DNA from 4 places in the Agrobacterium sp. NPDC090283 genome. Region 4 is predicted to be linked to each of the others. Evidence: riboswitches for the same ligand, from Rfam matches in the RefSeq annotation. Region 4 holds a riboswitch; each other region holds the start of a gene.

Region 1 (4,146 bases), on a different contig from region 4:
ATGGAAAACAGGATTTCGAGATTGCGGTAGCGGCCGATATCATCAGGCACGGTCCAGGTGATGAGGTATCGAACCGCATCCGCATCGACGCTGGCTGCATCCATCGAAAAAGGCAGTTCCGGCAGGTCCCGCGCCAGAGCCTGCCGGAAAATCTCGCCGCGCTTCGCGTCGGAATTGAAGAAGAAAGTCATCTGAAATCCGTGGTTCCGAAGGTTTAAACCGTACAGCGGTTCGCCAGTGTTTCCAGCATTGACTGGCAGGCCGAAAGCTCGCCGGCCGTTATGAACTCGTCCGGCTTGTGGGCGCGGCCGATATCGCCCGGGCCGCAGATGATGGCGTCGATGCCGGCCGCCTGAAAAAGTCCGGCCTCCGTGCCGTAGCTGACGGCGGCGATGCAGGGCGCGTCGGTCAATTCTTCCAGAAGCGTCACGAGGGGTGCATCGGCGGCAAGGGACAACGCCGGATAATCGCTCATCGGCATCCATTCCACGTCGATTCCCTTGGCAGCGAGCGCTTCGACGCCGTCACGCACCGGCTGGAGCAGGGCGACCGGCGATATCCCGGCAATCGCCCGCGCTTCCAGTTCGATGGCGCAGAAATCGGGGATGATATTGATCGCCTGTCCGCCTTTCAGCATGCCGATCTGGAGGGAGGAATAGGGCGGCTCGAATGTCGCTTCGAAAGGACCCTGCGTGAGAGCCTGTGCGGTCTCGACCGCCTTTGCCATGATGCCGGTCATCAGATGGATGGCGTTCACGCCCTGATCCGGTCGCGAGGAATGGCCGGAGCGGCCGCGAATGGCGATGCGTGCGGCGGCTTTGCCCTTGTGGGCGCGCACGGCGCGCAGATTGCTCGGTTCGCCGATGATCGCGCCCGCCGGTTTTGCGCATAGTTCCGGCAATCGGGCGATGAGATGCGGAACGCCGCGGCAGCCCGCCTCCTCGTCATAGGAAAAGGCGATATGAACGGGCCGCTTCAGCGCCATGCGTGAAAATGCCGGTGCCGCGGCGAGAACCGTGGCCAGAAACCCTTTCATGTCGGTGGTTCCGCGTCCGTAAAGACGCTCGCCTCCGGCTCTCAGCGTGAAGGGATCGGAGGACCATTCCGGCTCACCGGCAGGCACCACATCCATATGGCCGGACAGGATGTATCCACTGGCATCGGTCGGGCCGAAGCTGGCGAAGAGATTGGCGCGGTCGCCCTCCGGGCCGGCAAGCAGCGATACTTTCGCGCCGTGGCTTTCCAGATAATCGGCGATCCATCCGGCAATGTCGCCATTGGCGGTTCCTACGACCGAGGGGAAGCCGACAAGACGCTCCAGAATGTCGATTGCGTTCATGGCTGTCTCCGTCGCTTCAACGCCGAAAAGCTTAGAGCGGCCTGCGGCGTTTATCTGCTGAAATAGGCGTGATTTCAGTAGATTGTTGTGTCCTTTCAGCACTTTCAAAAAATTCCTGCTGACGAGGCTGGTTATCTTCGGATGTCGTGAGCTGGGATGCCGGGATCAAGGTTCCGCGCCGGAGGGAATGAGAGCCGTTTGTCATGGAGCTGCTCAAAGTCGATAGTTTCGAGTTGCGGACAGTGGATATCGCCGATGTGGAGGCCGATCATCTGCATGCTTTGTCCATGGCTGTCGGATGGCGATATCACGCGAACGAATGGTGTTTCCTGCGTCAATGTGGCGTCGGCCTTGCCGCGCTGGACGAGATAGACCGCGTTGTCGCAACCGCAATGCTGTTTCCTTATGATGAGGGTTTCGCGACGGTCGGCATGGTCATCGTTTCCCCGCGTTTGCAGGGGCAGGGCGTTGCACCATGGCTGGTCGGCCAACTCATTGCGGGCTACCCTGACGCCGCCCTGCGTTTGAACGCGACGGAAGCGTCGCGGCGGCTTTTTGCGCGGCTGGGTTTTGCCGGGGAGACGGAAAAAATACATCTCCTGCGCGGCAAGGCGCGTTGTACTGCCGAGATGCCGGCGCTTGGAAGAAAACAGAGAATCGAGCCGCTGTCCGAGGATCATTTATCCGCCGTGGCGGATCTGGATCGGGTGGCTTTCGGTGTTTCGCGCCGGGGCGTCCTGCAACGCCTTCTCCGGGAAAATACGGGTTACGGCCTGTTCGAGGCCGATCGTCTTGCCGCCTTCGCATTGCGGCGTGCAGCGGGGCGGGGCCATATTGTCGGCCCGGTCGTTGCCGGTGACGAGGCGGATGCGATTGCGCTGGTGAGGCGGCATTTTTCCGATCTCGACGATCAGCTTGTCCGTCTCGATGCCGTGCGGGACAGCGGTCTTCTGACCGATTTCCTGACGCAATCCGGGCTGGTGGTCATCGAAACGCTCACCATCATGTCGAAAGGCGTGCCGCAACCGGCAGGCTCCGGTTCCGCAAGGATTTTCGCCCTTGCAGGCCCGTCTTTGTGCTGAGGTGCGGCACTATCGCAATTGACGCCCCGCTTCTTGCCCCTTATGTGAGAAAGCGACGGTTCCTGCAGCCGAAAGGCGAAGGGATTAATAGGGAACATGGTGCGGGCGATTTTTTCACCCAATGCCGTGGCTGCCCCCGCAACTGTAAGCGGATTGTCGTTCATCCCCGTGACGCTTGAAGGCGTCATGCCACTGTATTCTCAGGAATGCGGGAAGGCAGATGAGTGACGCAAATCCGTGAGCCAGGAGACCTGCCGTTAAAATATAAACCATCGTTACGGGCGGGGAAGCCCGGAGGAGGAGATTGTAATGTTATTTCATAACATTCGTTTGCGTCCCAAGACCGTTCTCCGTACAAGACGTCCCGCTGTTGCTGCGCGTTCTGACGCCTGCTGCTCTGGAATAAGTTTTACTGTCGACTGGAGAACACATGTTTCATTCTAGACGCCTGCCGGTCCATGCCGGCTTTCTGGCCGCTGCGCTTTCGGTTTTGCCTGTCACCGCCGCAAATGCTGCCGAAACCACCTATCCCCTGACGATCAACAGCTGCGGTCAGGAGATCACCTTCAAGCAGGCTCCCGCCCGCACCGTGTCCGTCGGCCAGAGCACGACCGAGGTACTTTATTTGCTCGGCCTCGCCGACAAGGTTGTCGGCACCGCGCTGTGGATCGGCCCGGTTCTGAAGGGATACGAGGAGGCCAATGCCAAGGTTGAGCGGCTGGCCGATAATGACCCCAGCTTCGAGGCGGTCGTCGGCAAGAAGCCGGACCTCGTGACGACGCAGTTCCAGTGGCAGATCGGCCCGGAAGGCGTTGTCGGAACGCCGGCGCAATTTGCCGAACTTGGCATTCCCGTTTATACCTCGCCTGCCGATTGCCTTGGCAAGGACAATTCCGGTGGCGGCGACGGCGTGCGCAACACCGTCTTCACCATGGACCTGATCTACCAGGAAATCCGCGATCTCGCCAAAATCTTCAACGTGCAGGATCGCGGTGAAGAGGTCGTTGCCGATCTGAAGAAGCGTGAGGAAGCCGCCCGCGCCAAGATCGCCTCCGCCAATGGCAAGCTTTCCGCCGTCTTCTGGTTCTCCAGCGCCGAGCTGGATATCGATCCCTATGTGGCCGGCCGCAATGGCGCCCCCGGCTACATCATGTCCGCGCTGGGTCTGAAGAACGTCATCGAAAGCGATGAAGAATGGCCAACCGTCGGCTGGGAAACCATCGCCAAGGCCAATCCGTCCATCGTCGTCGCCGGCAAGATGGACCGCCGCCGGTTCCCTGCCGACGATGTCGCCGTCAAGCTGAAGTTCCTCGCCACCGATCCCGTGGCCAGCATCATGCCCGCCGTCAAGGAAGGTCATGTGTTCGAGATGGATGCGCAGGCGATGAACCCGACCATCCGCACCATCGAAGGCATCGAAACGCTGGCCGAGGCGATTTCGGCTGCCGGCCTCGCGAAGTGAACGGACTTTCCATTCATCTCGGCAGGGCGGGGCTGGCTCTTGCCGCGCTCGCCCTGTTGCTCGTGGCGCTGATGGCCGGGGCGGCCATCGGCGAGACCGCCATTCCGTTTGATGTCGTGGCGAAAACCATTGCCAACCGTGTCTTCCATGCGGGTTATCCGCTGGAGCCGCTGGATGAGGGTATCGTCTGGAGTTACCGCCTCAGCCGCGCGGTTGTTGCCGCCTGTTGCGGCGCTTCTTTGGCGCTCGCCGGAGCGGTGCTG
Region 2 (4,146 bases), on a different contig from region 4:
CAGCGGTTCGATCGGCGCGACATGGAGCTGGATCGCAGCCGTGGTTGCCTGCGTCGCCATCGTGGCGGCCATCCTGAATTCCCGCCATCAGCGCCGCCGTTTCGGCTTTCCGCTGCGGCCGGTCTGGGCGGAATATTTTCTGGTGGCGCTCGGCTGCCTTATCGTCGTCGGCTTCGTGGCGGTGGTCAACAGCTATCCATGGCCGGTCAACATCGCCCGCAACTATGCCGATGCCAACGGCATCGCCTGGCCTGAAGGCGGTCTGTTCATTTCGCACGGCATCGCCATTCCGGTGCTGATGGCGCTTGCCGTCGGTGCGGTCATGACCTTCATCGCCACACGGCTGCGCTTCGGGCGTTATGTCTTCGCCATCGGCGGCAATCCGGAAGCGGCCGAACTTGCCGGTATCAAGACCCGCTGGGTCACGGTGAAGATCTTCACGCTGATGGGCGTTCTCTGCGCCATCGCGGCGGCGATCTCAACCGCCCGCCTCAACGCCGCCACCAATGCCCAGGGCGAACTGGACGAGCTTTACACCATCGCGGCGGCCGTCATCGGCGGCACCTCGCTTGCCGGCGGTGTGGGAACCATAGCGGGCGCGATGCTCGGCGCGCTCGTCATGCAGTCGCTGCAATCCGGCATGGTGCTGGTGGGCATCGATACGCCCTTCCAGCGCATCGTCGTCGGTGTGGTTCTGGTCGTCGCCGTCTGGCTCGACACCATCTACCGCGCCCGCGCCAAGTAAGAACCGAGGAGAACTCCTATGACGGACCAAGTCACGCCCCTCGTGGAAATGCGCAATATTTCCATTTCCTTCGGCGGCATCCATGCGGTGGAAAACGCCTCTGTCGATCTTTTCCCCGGTGAGGTGGTCGCCCTTCTCGGCCACAACGGTGCGGGAAAATCGACACTCATCAAAATCCTCTCCGGCGCATACCGGCGCGACGGCGGCGATATCCTCATCAACGGTGAGGATGCGGATATCCGCAATCCCCGCGACGCCAAGAAATACGGCATCGAGACCATCTACCAGACGCTGGCCGTGGCCGACAATGTCGATGCGGCGGCCAATCTTTATCTCGGCCGTGAGCTGAAGACGAAATGGGGCACGCTGGATGATGTCGCCATGGAAGCCTCGGCCCGCGAGGTGATGGGGCGTCTTAACCCCAATTTCCGGCGGTTCAAGGAGCCGGTGAAGGCGCTATCCGGCGGCCAGCGGCAGTCTGTCGCGATTGCCCGTGCCATTCTGTTCGATGCCCGCATTCTCATCATGGACGAGCCGACGGCAGCACTCGGGCCGCAGGAGACGGCGCAGGTGGGCGATCTCGTCAAGGAACTGAAACGGCAGGGCATCGGCATCTTCCTCATCAGCCACGATATTCACGACGTCTTCGATCTGGCCGACCGGGTCTTCGTGATGAAGAACGGCAAGGTGGTGGGCCATGCCCGCACGCAGGATGTGACCAAGGACGAGGTTCTCGGCATGATCATTCTTGGCAAGGTGCCTTCGGGCGCGGTGCCTGGGCCGGGCGCGGTCGTCTCCTGACGACCGGCCTGCCGTGCCGCCATCGAACGAAATAAAGATATAAAGATTTCTTTATGTCTATTGACATTGTGGTATCCGTGGTGAGAATTGCCGATGTCATGGTTCTCCGGGCTTGGTTGCCCGATCCCGGAGCTAAGAGGGAATCCGGTGCGCCGACAATCGGCAAGACCGGAGCTGCCCCCGCAACTGTAAGCGGCGAGCCTTTGTCCACAACGTCACTGGGGTGAAAGCCCCGGGAAGACGGGCAAAGGCGACGACCCGCAAGCCAGGAGACCTGCCAGGACAAAATAACGTCCACGGGCGGGGTGTCCCGGTGGTTGCTGCAATGCTTCGGCCAAGGCCGGTCCTGCACGCGTCCGCTTTACCCATGCCCCCACAACCAAATGGGGTATGACAATGCCAGACAAGACCATTACAGTCGCATCGCTCGGTTTTCCGAGGATCGGACGCCATCGCGAACTGAAGTTCGCGCTTGAAGGCTTCTGGTCCGGAAAGATTTCCGAGACGGAACTGCTCGAAACCGCCGCCCGGCTGCGCGCCGAAAACTGGGCGCTCCAGCAGCAAAAGGGGATTACCCATATCCCTTCCAACGATTTCTCCCTTTACGATCACGTTCTCGACACGGCCGTGATGGTGGGCGCCATTCCGCCCCTCTATGGATGGGCGGGTGGAGATGTTTCCCTGTCCACCTATTTCGCCATGGCGCGTGGCAGCCAGAGCGAAGGGCACGCAGGCTGCGGCCACGGGCATGAAGGACATTCGCATCATGGTCAGGGCGCTCCGGCGCTGGAAATGACCAAATGGTTCGATACCAACTATCACTACATGGTGCCGGAGGTTTCAGAGGATCAGCATTTTGTGCTCACCTCGCAAAAGCCGGTCGACCACTTCCTTGAGGCGAAGGCGCTCGGCATCCATACGCGCCCGGTCATTCTCGGTCCGGTCACCTTCCTGAAGCTCGCCAAGGCGCGCGAAGCGGCCTTCAAGCCGCTCGATCTGCTGGCCGGGCTGCTGCCTGTCTATGAAGAGCTGTTGCGCCGCCTGCATGCGGCCGGTGCTCAATGGGTGCAGATCGACGAGCCGGTCGCGGTGCTGGACCTTTCCGAGGGGGAGCGTCACGCGCTGGCTGTGGCCTATCAGGCTTTGTCGAAGGCCGCGCCGGATCTGAAAATCCTGCTCGCCACCTATTTCGGTGGGCTTGAGGATAATCTCGAAGCCGTCGCAGCGCTGCCGGTTGCGGGTCTTCACATCGATCTGGTACGCGCGCCCGGTGCGCTGGAGGCGGCGTTGAAGACGTTGCCGGAAAATCGTGTCCTGTCTCTGGGCGTCATCGACGGCCGCAACATCTGGCGCGCCGATCTCGCCGCAATCGTCAGCCGATTGGAACCCATCATCGCGGCAGGCGGCGCGGCGGCGTTTCAGATCGCGCCGTCGTGCTCGCTACTGCATGTCCCTGTTGATCTCGAACTGGAAACCGGTCTCGATGCCGATCTGAAAAGCTGGCTTTCTTTCGCCACCCAGAAGCTCGGCGAGCTTGCCGCACTTGGCAAGGCTCTCGGTGAGGGCAAGGGCACTGTTGCGGCGGAACTGGAGGTTGCATCGAAGGCGGTTGCCACACGCGCCTCCTCGTCGAAGGTAACCGATACCGCCGTTCAAAAGCGTATCGCAACGATTGGCGAGGCCGACAGGAAGCGGGCGAGCCCGTTTGCTGAGCGGCAGAAAGTGCAGTCGCAGGCCATTGCGCTTCCTCTTTTCCCGACGACGACCATCGGCTCCTTCCCGCAGACGCCGGAGGTGCGCAAGGCCAGATCGGCGCATTCCAAGGGGGCGCTGACCGATGCGCAATATGAAAAATTCCTGCAGAAGGAAACCGAAGCGACCATTCGCTGGCAGGAGGAAATCGGTCTCGACGTTCTCGTGCATGGGGAGTTCGAGCGCAATGATATGGTGCAATATTTCGGCGAACAGCTTTCCGGCTTCGCTTTCACCCAGCATGCATGGGTGCAGAGTTACGGCTCGCGTTACGTGCGTCCTCCCATCATCTTCGGCGACGTGTCGCGTCCGAAAGCGATGACGGTTCGCTGGTGGGAATATTCCCAGTCGCTCACCGAAAAGCCCGTCAAGGGCATGCTGACCGGACCGGTGACGATCCTCAACTGGTCCTTCGTTCGCGACGATATCGCCAGAAGCCTGACATGCCGGCAGATCGCGCTCGCCATCCGCGATGAGGTCAATGATCTGGAAGCGGCCGGTGCGCAGATGATCCAGATCGATGAGGCGGCTCTTCGTGAAGGACTGCCGCTTCGGCACCGGGACTGGCAGGATTATCTCGGCTGGGCGGTGGAATCCTTCCGCATTTGCTCGAGCGGCGTCGGTGATCGCACCCAGGTGCACACCCATATGTGCTATTCCGAATTCAACCAGATCATCGACGCCATCGCGGCGATGGACGCCGACGTGATCTCCATCGAGACCTCGCGTTCGAAGATGGAGTTGCTGGATGCGTTTCGGACCTACAGATACCCGAACCAGATCGGTCCCGGCGTTTACGACATCCATTCGCCCCGTGTGCCGGCGGTTGGAGAAATGGTCGATCTTCT
Region 3 (4,146 bases), on a different contig from region 4:
GCGGCACCATTTTGATGGCCGTCTCGAACAAGTTCGGCTCGATGGTGGTGACGACGGGCAACAAGTCCGAGATGTCAGTGGGTTACGCCACGCTTTATGGCGACATGAATGGTGGTTTCAACCCCATCAAGGACCTTTACAAGATGCAGGTCTATGCCATTTCCAGCTGGCGCAACGCCCATGTGCCGCCGGGCGCGCTCGGTCCTTCCGGTGAGGTGATCCCGGCCAATATCATTTCCAAGGCCCCGTCGGCCGAATTGCGGCCCAACCAGACCGACCAGGATTCGCTGCCGCCCTATCCGGTGCTGGACGATATTCTGGAATGCCTGGTCGAGAAGGAAATGTCGGTCGAGGAAATTCTGGCGCGCGGCCATGATGTGGCGACCGTGCACCGGGTGGAGCATCTGCTCTATCTCGCCGAATACAAGCGCCGGCAATCGGCGCCGGGCGTGAAGATCACCAAGAAGAACTTTGGGCGTGACCGGCGTTATCCGATCACCAACCGGTTTAGGGATCGGTGATTGCGACGGTTTCCGGAAGGCGTGGTTAACGCCGAATCTTCTTCATAAACAGGGCGATTGCTGTACGAAGGTGCGGCAAATTTCTTCTCCCCGCCGGGGAGAAGGTGGCCCGAAGGGTCGGATGAGGGGGCTAGCTCTCGATCTATCTCGACCCTCACCCCCTCATCCCGCTGCCGCGGACTTCTCCCCGGCGGGGAGAAGAAACAAGTGGCATGCGCCCGGTCCACGGCGCGGATATGTGAATGGCGCGGAGAGCACCCGCGCCGCTTCCTTACCTTAAATAACCTGCCCCACATCGATGCGGTTGCCATCCGGGTCTTCGAACACAAAGGCGCGCAGGCCATAATCCTTGTCCTGCAGCCCCTTGATGATGCGCAGCCCCTGGCTCTTGCACAGCGCGTGCAGCGCATCGACATCGCTGACCATCATATGCGCGACATTGAAGGGCGCTGCCTTGTGGGTGGGCTGCAATGTCAGGTGCAGCTCGGCATTGCCCTGTTTGAGGATCATGAAACCGACGGGGGTGCCGTTTTCGAAGGTCTTTTCGAAGCCCAGCACGCCAACGTAAAAATCATGGGCCTTTTCGATATTCCTGACAGGAAGCATGGCGGCGATCCGCCCGAAGCGGATGCCGTGATCGGCGATGGTATTCATCGCGGAACCTCGGATCTGGGAGAAACGGCAGGCGGCGCGGACGGTGCCGGGGCGCGGGCGTTTTTTCCGGTTTGAATTTGCAGGACGGTGCCTGCCGCCCTAGGATCATAATCGAGGCGATGGCGGATGCAAACGGAATGTCTCTATTGCCGAGCGCCTTGAGCGAGAACACAGACACGCCCGGGAGGCAGAATGCGCAGCTCCATCGAAATCTTCAACATCCGCACCCGGCAGATGCGGGTGGTGTGGCAGACGCCTGATCTCTTCGAAGCGCCGAACTGGTCGCCGGATGGAAAATACCTGCTGTTGAACAGCGAGGGGCTGCTTTATCGCCTGTCTCTTTCCGGTAGGGCCGCGCCGGAAAAGGTCGATACCGGCTTTGCCGCGCTCTGCAACAACGATCACGGCATTTCGCCTGACGGTTCGCTTTATGCCATCTCCGACAAGGTGGAATTCGGCAAGAGCGCCATCTATCTCCTGTCCTCTATGGGAGGCGCACCGCGGCTGATGACGAGGAACCTTCCTTCCTACTGGCACGGCTGGTCGCCGGATGGGAAAAGCTTTGCCTATTGCGGCATTCGCGATCAGGTCTTCGATATCTATTCCATGGATGTCGAGACTGCCACCGAGACGCGGCTGACCCATGGCGAAGGCCGTAATGACGGTCCGGATTATTCGCCGGATGGTGCGTGGATCTATTTTAATTCCAGCCGCACCGGGCAGATGCAGATCTGGCGGGTGCGGGTGGACGGTTCCGCTGTCGAACGCATTACCGACAGCTCCTATGGCGACTGGTTTCCGCATCCGTCACCCAGAGGTGACAAGGTGGTGTTCGTCTCCTATGACGGCGACGTCTTCGACCATCCGCGTGACCTCGACGTGCGGGTGCGGCTGATGGATATGGATGGCGGCAATGCCGAGACGCTGTTCGAGCTTTTCGGCGGGCAGGGCACGATGAACTCGCCCAACTGGTCACCGGATGGGGATGAATTCGCTTATGTCAGGTACTTTCCGCTAGAGTGACGGGCAGGACGAGCGAAGGTGTGGGATCGCCCGTGGTCACTTTGCCGCACCACCGGCGGGATACTTGCATTTGCAAGTTTTTTTGCCCATAGGTTTTGGGTCAGGTGCCTGCCGTTGAGGCGGGAGAATCGGGAATTCGGTGAAAGACCGGAACGTGCCCAGCGCTGTGAGGCGGATGCCCTTTTTCTCATGCCACTGAAGTCATTCGGGAAGGCGAAAGGGGGCGGATGAAGCCGAGTCAGAAGACCGGCCTGGCAGGATAGACCGAACCGCGCGGACGGCGGCAGGTTGCTGAAGAGGCGCGTCGTGCATGCGAAAACCGGCATGGTTTCGGCAACCGCGCGCCCGCATTGTTGGGGTTAAACGATGCCGACCGATCCGTCCGCTGGCAATCCATTGCAAGCCAGTTCAAGCGATCATGCGCTTTCACCCGCCCGCCCGTTTTCCGGCGCGGAGCGCGAGGCGATCTATCGCGCCATCGAGACGCGGCGCGATGTGCGCGACCAGTTCCTGCCAGATCCGCTGCCGGACGCCCTTGTCGAGCGCCTGCTGAAGGCGGCGCATTCGGCGCCCTCGGTCGGTTTCATGCAGCCGTGGAACTTCACCCTCGTTACCGATGGCGCCGTGCGCCAGGCGGCATGGGTGGCCTTCAGCCGCGCCAATGAAGAGGCGGCGGCGATGTTTGCCGGCGAGCAGCAGGCGCTTTATCGCAGTCTCAAGCTTGAAGGCATCCGCAAGGCGCCACTCAGCATCTGCGTCACCTGCGATCCGACGCGGGGCGGCAAGGTGGTGCTGGGCCGCACCCACAATCCGCGCACGGATGTCTATTCCACCGTCTGCGCCATCCAGAACCTCTGGCTCGCGGCCCGCGCCGAAGGCGTCGGCGTCGGCTGGGTCAGCATTTTCCACGACAGCGACATTCGTATTATTCTTGGTATTCCCGACCATATTGAAATCGTCGCCTGGCTGTGCCTTGGCCGGGTCAACGAACTTTACACTGAACCGGAACTGGCGGTGAAAGGCTGGCGGCAGCGCGTGCCTTTGGAGGAACTGGTGTTCCGCAATCGCTGGGGCGGTTGACCGGGCGGCTCCACCCCTCCCGGACGAAACCGGGAAGGGTGGGCTTTGAAGGGTGGCTTTCGTCTCTTCAAACGACAGTGCAGTTAAAAAGATTGAGGATGGGGTGAATGGGGCTGGCGAGGCTGATCGCGCCGCTTGCACCCCAGAACAATCCGACGACATTATTGCCGGCGGTGTCGATGACGGCGCTGCCGCTATCGCCCGGCTGACTGAAGACCTCGCCGGCCCGACGCGGCGATATGCCGATCTGGTTGCGCATATTCGGCTGCTGTACGTCGTAAAAGCCGGAAACGACGCCATTGGTGATATTGGTCGTCACGCCCGATTTCGTGACATTCATGTTGAGCGCCGCAACGGCCGCCCCCAACGGCGAGGGGAGGTTGTAGATTGCGCCGATGGTGGCGAGCCGGCCATTCGCCGGGCTGGCGACAGCCGCATCGACGCCATAGGGCGTTCCCTGATAGACGATGTTGCCCCTCTGGAAAGCGACGATATTGGCGGCAAGATCGCCAAACCAGGTGCGTGCCGGTTGCGACACGTCATCGCCGATCTGGGCATTGTCCCGGCAGATGACATGGGCATTGCTCATGATCAGCGGTGCTCCGTTGGCGGCCCGGACGACCAGCCCGATGGTGCCGACGGTATCCGTCCAGGACCAGTAATCCGGGCTGCCGCTGATGCCGCCGACCATCGGCTCCACGACTTTTTCGCGCGGGTTGTCGGAAAGGCGTCTGGGGTGATCCTTCCATTCCGTGCCGGGCGCGGGCGGTGTCAGCACCGCCTCGCTCGGGCGGTCGAAGGATCCTTCCCGTACCTGCAGCGGCGCGCCGCCCAGCGTCGTCATCAGACCCGCCTTCAGCGATGGCTC
Region 4 (4,146 bases):
AGCTATCTCGGCGTCGAGATCGTGCACGCCACGCCTGATGGCAGGCCGGTGACCTCGATGGGCGGGCTGAAGGTGACACCGGACACATCCTATGACGCGCTCGATCCCGTTGACATCGATGCGCTCGTCATTCCCGGCGGTCTCAGCTGGGAAAAGGGAACGGCTGTCGATCTTGGCGGGCTGGTCAAGCGGTTTCGCGACAGGGACCGGCTGGTTGCCGGCATCTGCGCGGCGGCGAGCGCGCTCGGCGGCACGGGGGTGCTGAACGATGTCGCCCATACCGGCAATGCGCTGGCATCGCACAAGGCCTATCCGGCCTATCGTGGTGAGGCGCTTTATCGCGATCAGCCGAAAGCGGTCAGCGATGGCGGCATCATCACGGCGGCCGGCAGCGCGCCGGTCAGTTTCGCGGTGGAAATTCTGAAAAACCTCGGCCTCTTTGGTCCGGAAGCCGAGGCGGAACTTCAGGTTTTTGCGGCGGAGCACCGGTGAGGCGGACCGGCCTTTGCCGTCTTTAATATGCTCTCTCCGTCATTCCGGCCTTGAGCCGGAATCCAGCCGACGCGCGTCTGCGCGGCGAAAAGAGTCTTTTCAGCCCAAGGACTTGGGCTGACTGGATCCCGGCTCAAGGCCGGGATGACGGAGGTGAGAACAGCGATGACTACCGCCGATCAAGCACCCGGCACACCCGCGCCGCCGACGCATCGCCCTCACCCGCGATCGCACGGCGAATATCGCGGCTGTTGAGATGCAGGCTGCGGCCGGCGGGCAAATTTGAACGTTTTATCTTGCTGAGCGCCGCAGCGATAAAGGCAGCCTCGTGATCATGAAAACAGGCGAGAGCCGCCTCGCGACCCGGTGTTGCCCCAAGGAGCGCCTTGAAGGCAAGGCGGTGCACGGCGCAGAAAGCGCCGTGACCGGGAACGGCAAAACGTAGCGCATCGAGTTCCTCACTCCATTGCGCTGCGTCCTGCATGGTTTCAAGCCTGCTGGAAGCGCTTCAGGAAAAACGCGCTCAACGTGCCGATCAGGGCCCAGAAGACGAAGCTGGTGATGGTGGCGGCGACGATGAACTGACGCTCGAGCGGCAGCGGCGCCAGCGCATGTTCGCCTTCCGGCGGCAGGGGCGCACCCACCACATGGGGCGCGACGATCAACACCAGCGCCAGCAGAACCGCCCAGGGTTCGCGGCGGAAGGCGATGAGCGCAATGCCGCCCGCGGTTGCGGCAACGGTTGCGAGCCACCAGATCTGCCTTGCCTCAAGCGCGGCGGCCGGGCTTCCCGGCAGTTCCGGCGGCAGGCCGATCATCGGGGCGAGCATGACGGCCGCAAAGCCGGCGACGCCCCAGAGAAGGCCTTCACGCCAGCCGGTATTGGTGCCGCGCAGCGAGATGAGACCGGTCAGCACCAGCGCGTAACCGATAGCGGTCAGCACATTGGCGGCGACGGTATAGGCGGTGCGCTCGAAACCATCGGCCGGAGCCCAGGCTTCGTCATTATGCTCATGGGCGGGAACCGCGGCACCGGGCGCCGGCGCATCATGGCTATGGGGCGCTTCGCCGGCGCTCTCATAGGTTTCCGCCTGCAGGATGAGCGGCGTGGTACTGACCGCCTGCATGGCAGACACGGCGAAGCCGCCGAGAATACCGACGAGAACGGCGGTAAAGACGATATTGCGAAAAGATGACATGCCGTTTCCCCTCAATGGCAGGGGAAGGCGTTGGCATGGCGCGTGTCGTGCGCGGCATTGTGCACGGCTTCCACATGGGAAAAGCCGACAAAACCGACGACAAACAGGCCCAGCACGATCGCCGTCAGCGATTGCGCGAAGCTGCCCGTTTTTGCGGATACGGCGGCATTGGCCGTATTCTGGTTGATGGACATGGTGACCCCTCTCCGGCGCGACCCCGCGCCCTTGGACGCGACCGAACGGCACAAGCCGCAGGACCGCATGCGATACACTTCACCACGGGGATACGAGACTGACACAGGGAGCATTGATCTTGCCACCCTGACATTCCGCTCTTCCGGACACCCCGCCGGCATGGACATTTCCGTGATGGCAGGTCTCCTGGCTTGCGGGTCAAAACCTGAAACACCTTCCCGGCATCAGCCTCGCCCTGGAAACCGCGGTTTCCGGCAAGAGGGCTGCCAGTGGCACTTCGTTTCAGGCTCTCCGCTCACAGTTGCGGGGGCAGCCACGAATGAGGATTGCTCCCTATCGTGTTCCCTTTTCACCTTCCGGAACGTCCGGAAGGAACCATCACAGGATTGTTATCCGATGGGCGGGGTCGGGAGTCAATGGCGCTTACCCACCTCTCGTTCGTCATCCTCGGGCTTGACCCGAGGATCCATGGGCTGGCGTGGTGGTGGATCCTCGGGTCAAGCCCGAGGATGACGGAGGAGAGGTATCAGGCCCTACCGCGCCGGTATCGCCTTCAGATAGGCGGCAATCGCATCGCGGTCTTCGGCCGTCAGATGCGCCATGTTCTGCTGCACCTTGACCATGGAGCCGCCGACGCTGTCGAATTCCGGGGTGAAGCCGGTTTCCAGATAGCTGGCAATATCGGCTTCGGCCCAGCTTCCGATGCTTTGCGAGCCGGGGGTGATGTCCGGAATGCGGCCCTCGCCCTCCGGATTGGGACCGCCAGCCAGCCACTGATCCTTCACAAAGCCACCGAGCGCATCACGGGGCGTGTGGCATTCGCCGCAATGGCCGGGTCCTTCCACCAGATATTGGCCACGCAGCAATTCGGCATTGGCATTGGCAAGCTCGACGCGCGGCCGCGCCGAGGGATCGAAGTAAAGGAACTTCCAGCCGCCCAGCGCCATGCGCAGGTTGAAAGGAAACGGCAACTCGTGATCCGGCGCATCGTTCTGGCTGGCCGGCAGGGCTTTCAGATAACCGAAGAGATCGTTGATGTCCTTCTGCGTCATGCGGGCATAGGAGGCATAGGGAAAGGACGGGTAGAGATGTTCGCCGTTCTTGCCCACCCCGCGCGTCATGGCATCGCCAAATTCCGCCAGCGTCCAGCCGCCGATGCCATGCTGCGGATCGGAGGAAATATTGGGCACATGAAAAGTCCCGAAGGGGCTTTTCAGCGCCTGCCCGCCCGAAAGCGTCAACAGCCCCTCGCCCTTGGCATCGGGCGCGGCATGACAGCTTGCGCAGCCGCCCGCCCAGAACAGCGTTTCGCCATTGGCGAGATCCGGCTCGCCAAGGCTCACCCAGTGGCTGGGCGCCTGCCGCTCAGGCGCAGTGACCCAGGCGAATATGCCGTAGCCCGCAATGGCCGCGACCACGGCCCCGCCCACGAGTTTCGTCCAGATGGAAGACATACCCCTCTCCCCATTCTCACCTGACCCGGTCAGGCGTCTTTCGCGCCGGGAAAACGCCGCCGGGAAGCGGCGTTTCCAGAATCATTCGATCACTTCTTCAGACGATAGGTCTGGTGGCAGGTGCCGCAATCGGCGCCGAGCGTCTTCATGGCGGTGGCGACGCCGGCCTGATCGGTGGGGAGATTGGCGAGAACCATGTCCGCATCCGTGCCGAGCTTGGCGGCCTTGGCCTTGAAGTCCGCGAAATTTTCCCAGATGGCGGGAGCAGCCGCGCTGCCGGTCTCGGTGCCGGCGGGGAACTGGTCGGGGAAAGCCTTGGCATTGGTGCTGATGGTCGTTACGGCGGCCTTGACGGTATCGGCGTCAAAGGGCTTTTCGCCCTTGGAGATGGCGGCGAGCGCACCCATGGAGCCGCCGATCTGCTTCATCAAGCCTTCACGTTTTTCGACTTCGCCGGCAGCGTAGACCGCTCCGGCGCAAAGACAGCCGAACAGCATGGCCGCCGTGATGGTTTTCAGTTTCATGCGCACTCTCCTTGATTCCGGCTGGGACACCGGGCGCTAGATGGAACGGCGCGAGGATGCCCTTTCCCGATGGCGAAAAGAAGTCACATTGCGGTGAATTCCATCGTGAAAACAGAAGCCTAAGACAAGGCCTCCCACAGCGTCAGCAACGCTGCGGCAATCAGCATGAAACCGGCGGCGCGGCCGATGAAGATCGTGGCGGCGGGCGAGGAAACCAGCCATGCCCGGCTCCTATCCGCCGTCAGCGCCAGCGCGCCATAGACGGTGAACTGCGTCACCGCC

Evidence for each region. A riboswitch is a leader RNA that binds a small molecule or an ion and turns the genes downstream of it on or off. The one in region 4 is predicted to bind cobalamin.
Region 1: linked by a shared signal. The riboswitch ahead of ACIQUH_RS04635 (ABC transporter substrate-binding protein) and the one ahead of ACIQUH_RS00055 (CbtB domain-containing protein) in region 4 are both predicted to bind cobalamin.
Region 2: linked by a shared signal. The riboswitch ahead of metE (5-methyltetrahydropteroyltriglutamate--homocysteine S-methyltransferase) and the one ahead of ACIQUH_RS00055 (CbtB domain-containing protein) in region 4 are both predicted to bind cobalamin.
Region 3: linked by a shared signal. The riboswitch ahead of bluB (5,6-dimethylbenzimidazole synthase) and the one ahead of ACIQUH_RS00055 (CbtB domain-containing protein) in region 4 are both predicted to bind cobalamin.

The regions. Positions count from the first base shown of each region.
Region 1 covers NZ_JBIVYG010000002.1:365,107-369,252, reverse strand. Annotated here, with positions in the region: gene ACIQUH_RS04650 (2-hydroxyacid dehydrogenase) at 1-191, opposite strand, end outside; gene argE (acetylornithine deacetylase) at 215-1,339, opposite strand; gene ACIQUH_RS04640 (GNAT family N-acetyltransferase) at 1,543-2,421, shown strand; cobalamin riboswitch at 2,461-2,695, shown strand; gene ACIQUH_RS04635 (ABC transporter substrate-binding protein) at 2,852-3,883, shown strand; gene ACIQUH_RS04630 (FecCD family ABC transporter permease) at 3,880-4,146, shown strand, end outside.
Region 2 covers NZ_JBIVYG010000002.1:553,559-557,704, reverse strand. Annotated here, with positions in the region: gene ACIQUH_RS05500 (sugar ABC transporter permease) at 1-745, shown strand, start outside; gene ACIQUH_RS05495 (ATP-binding cassette domain-containing protein) at 764-1,546, shown strand; cobalamin riboswitch at 1,629-1,843, shown strand; gene metE (5-methyltetrahydropteroyltriglutamate--homocysteine S-methyltransferase) at 1,943-4,146, shown strand, end outside.
Region 3 covers NZ_JBIVYG010000013.1:79,812-83,957, reverse strand. Annotated here, with positions in the region: gene ACIQUH_RS18565 (NAD+ synthase) at 1-521, shown strand, start outside; gene ACIQUH_RS18560 (glyoxalase superfamily protein) at 798-1,175, opposite strand; gene ACIQUH_RS18555 (hypothetical protein) at 1,368-2,198, shown strand; cobalamin riboswitch at 2,284-2,468, shown strand; gene bluB (5,6-dimethylbenzimidazole synthase) at 2,565-3,278, shown strand; gene ACIQUH_RS18545 (hypothetical protein) at 3,346-4,146, opposite strand, start outside.
Region 4 covers NZ_JBIVYG010000001.1:6,227-10,372, reverse strand. Annotated here, with positions in the region: gene ACIQUH_RS00070 (type 1 glutamine amidotransferase family protein) at 1-492, shown strand, start outside; gene ACIQUH_RS00065 (hypothetical protein) at 662-976, opposite strand; gene ACIQUH_RS00060 (CbtA family protein) at 981-1,691, opposite strand; gene ACIQUH_RS00055 (CbtB domain-containing protein) at 1,703-1,885, opposite strand; cobalamin riboswitch at 2,045-2,281, opposite strand; gene ACIQUH_RS00050 (c-type cytochrome) at 2,420-3,340, opposite strand; gene ACIQUH_RS00045 (c-type cytochrome) at 3,430-3,864, opposite strand; gene ACIQUH_RS00040 (LysE family translocator) at 3,984-4,146, opposite strand, start outside.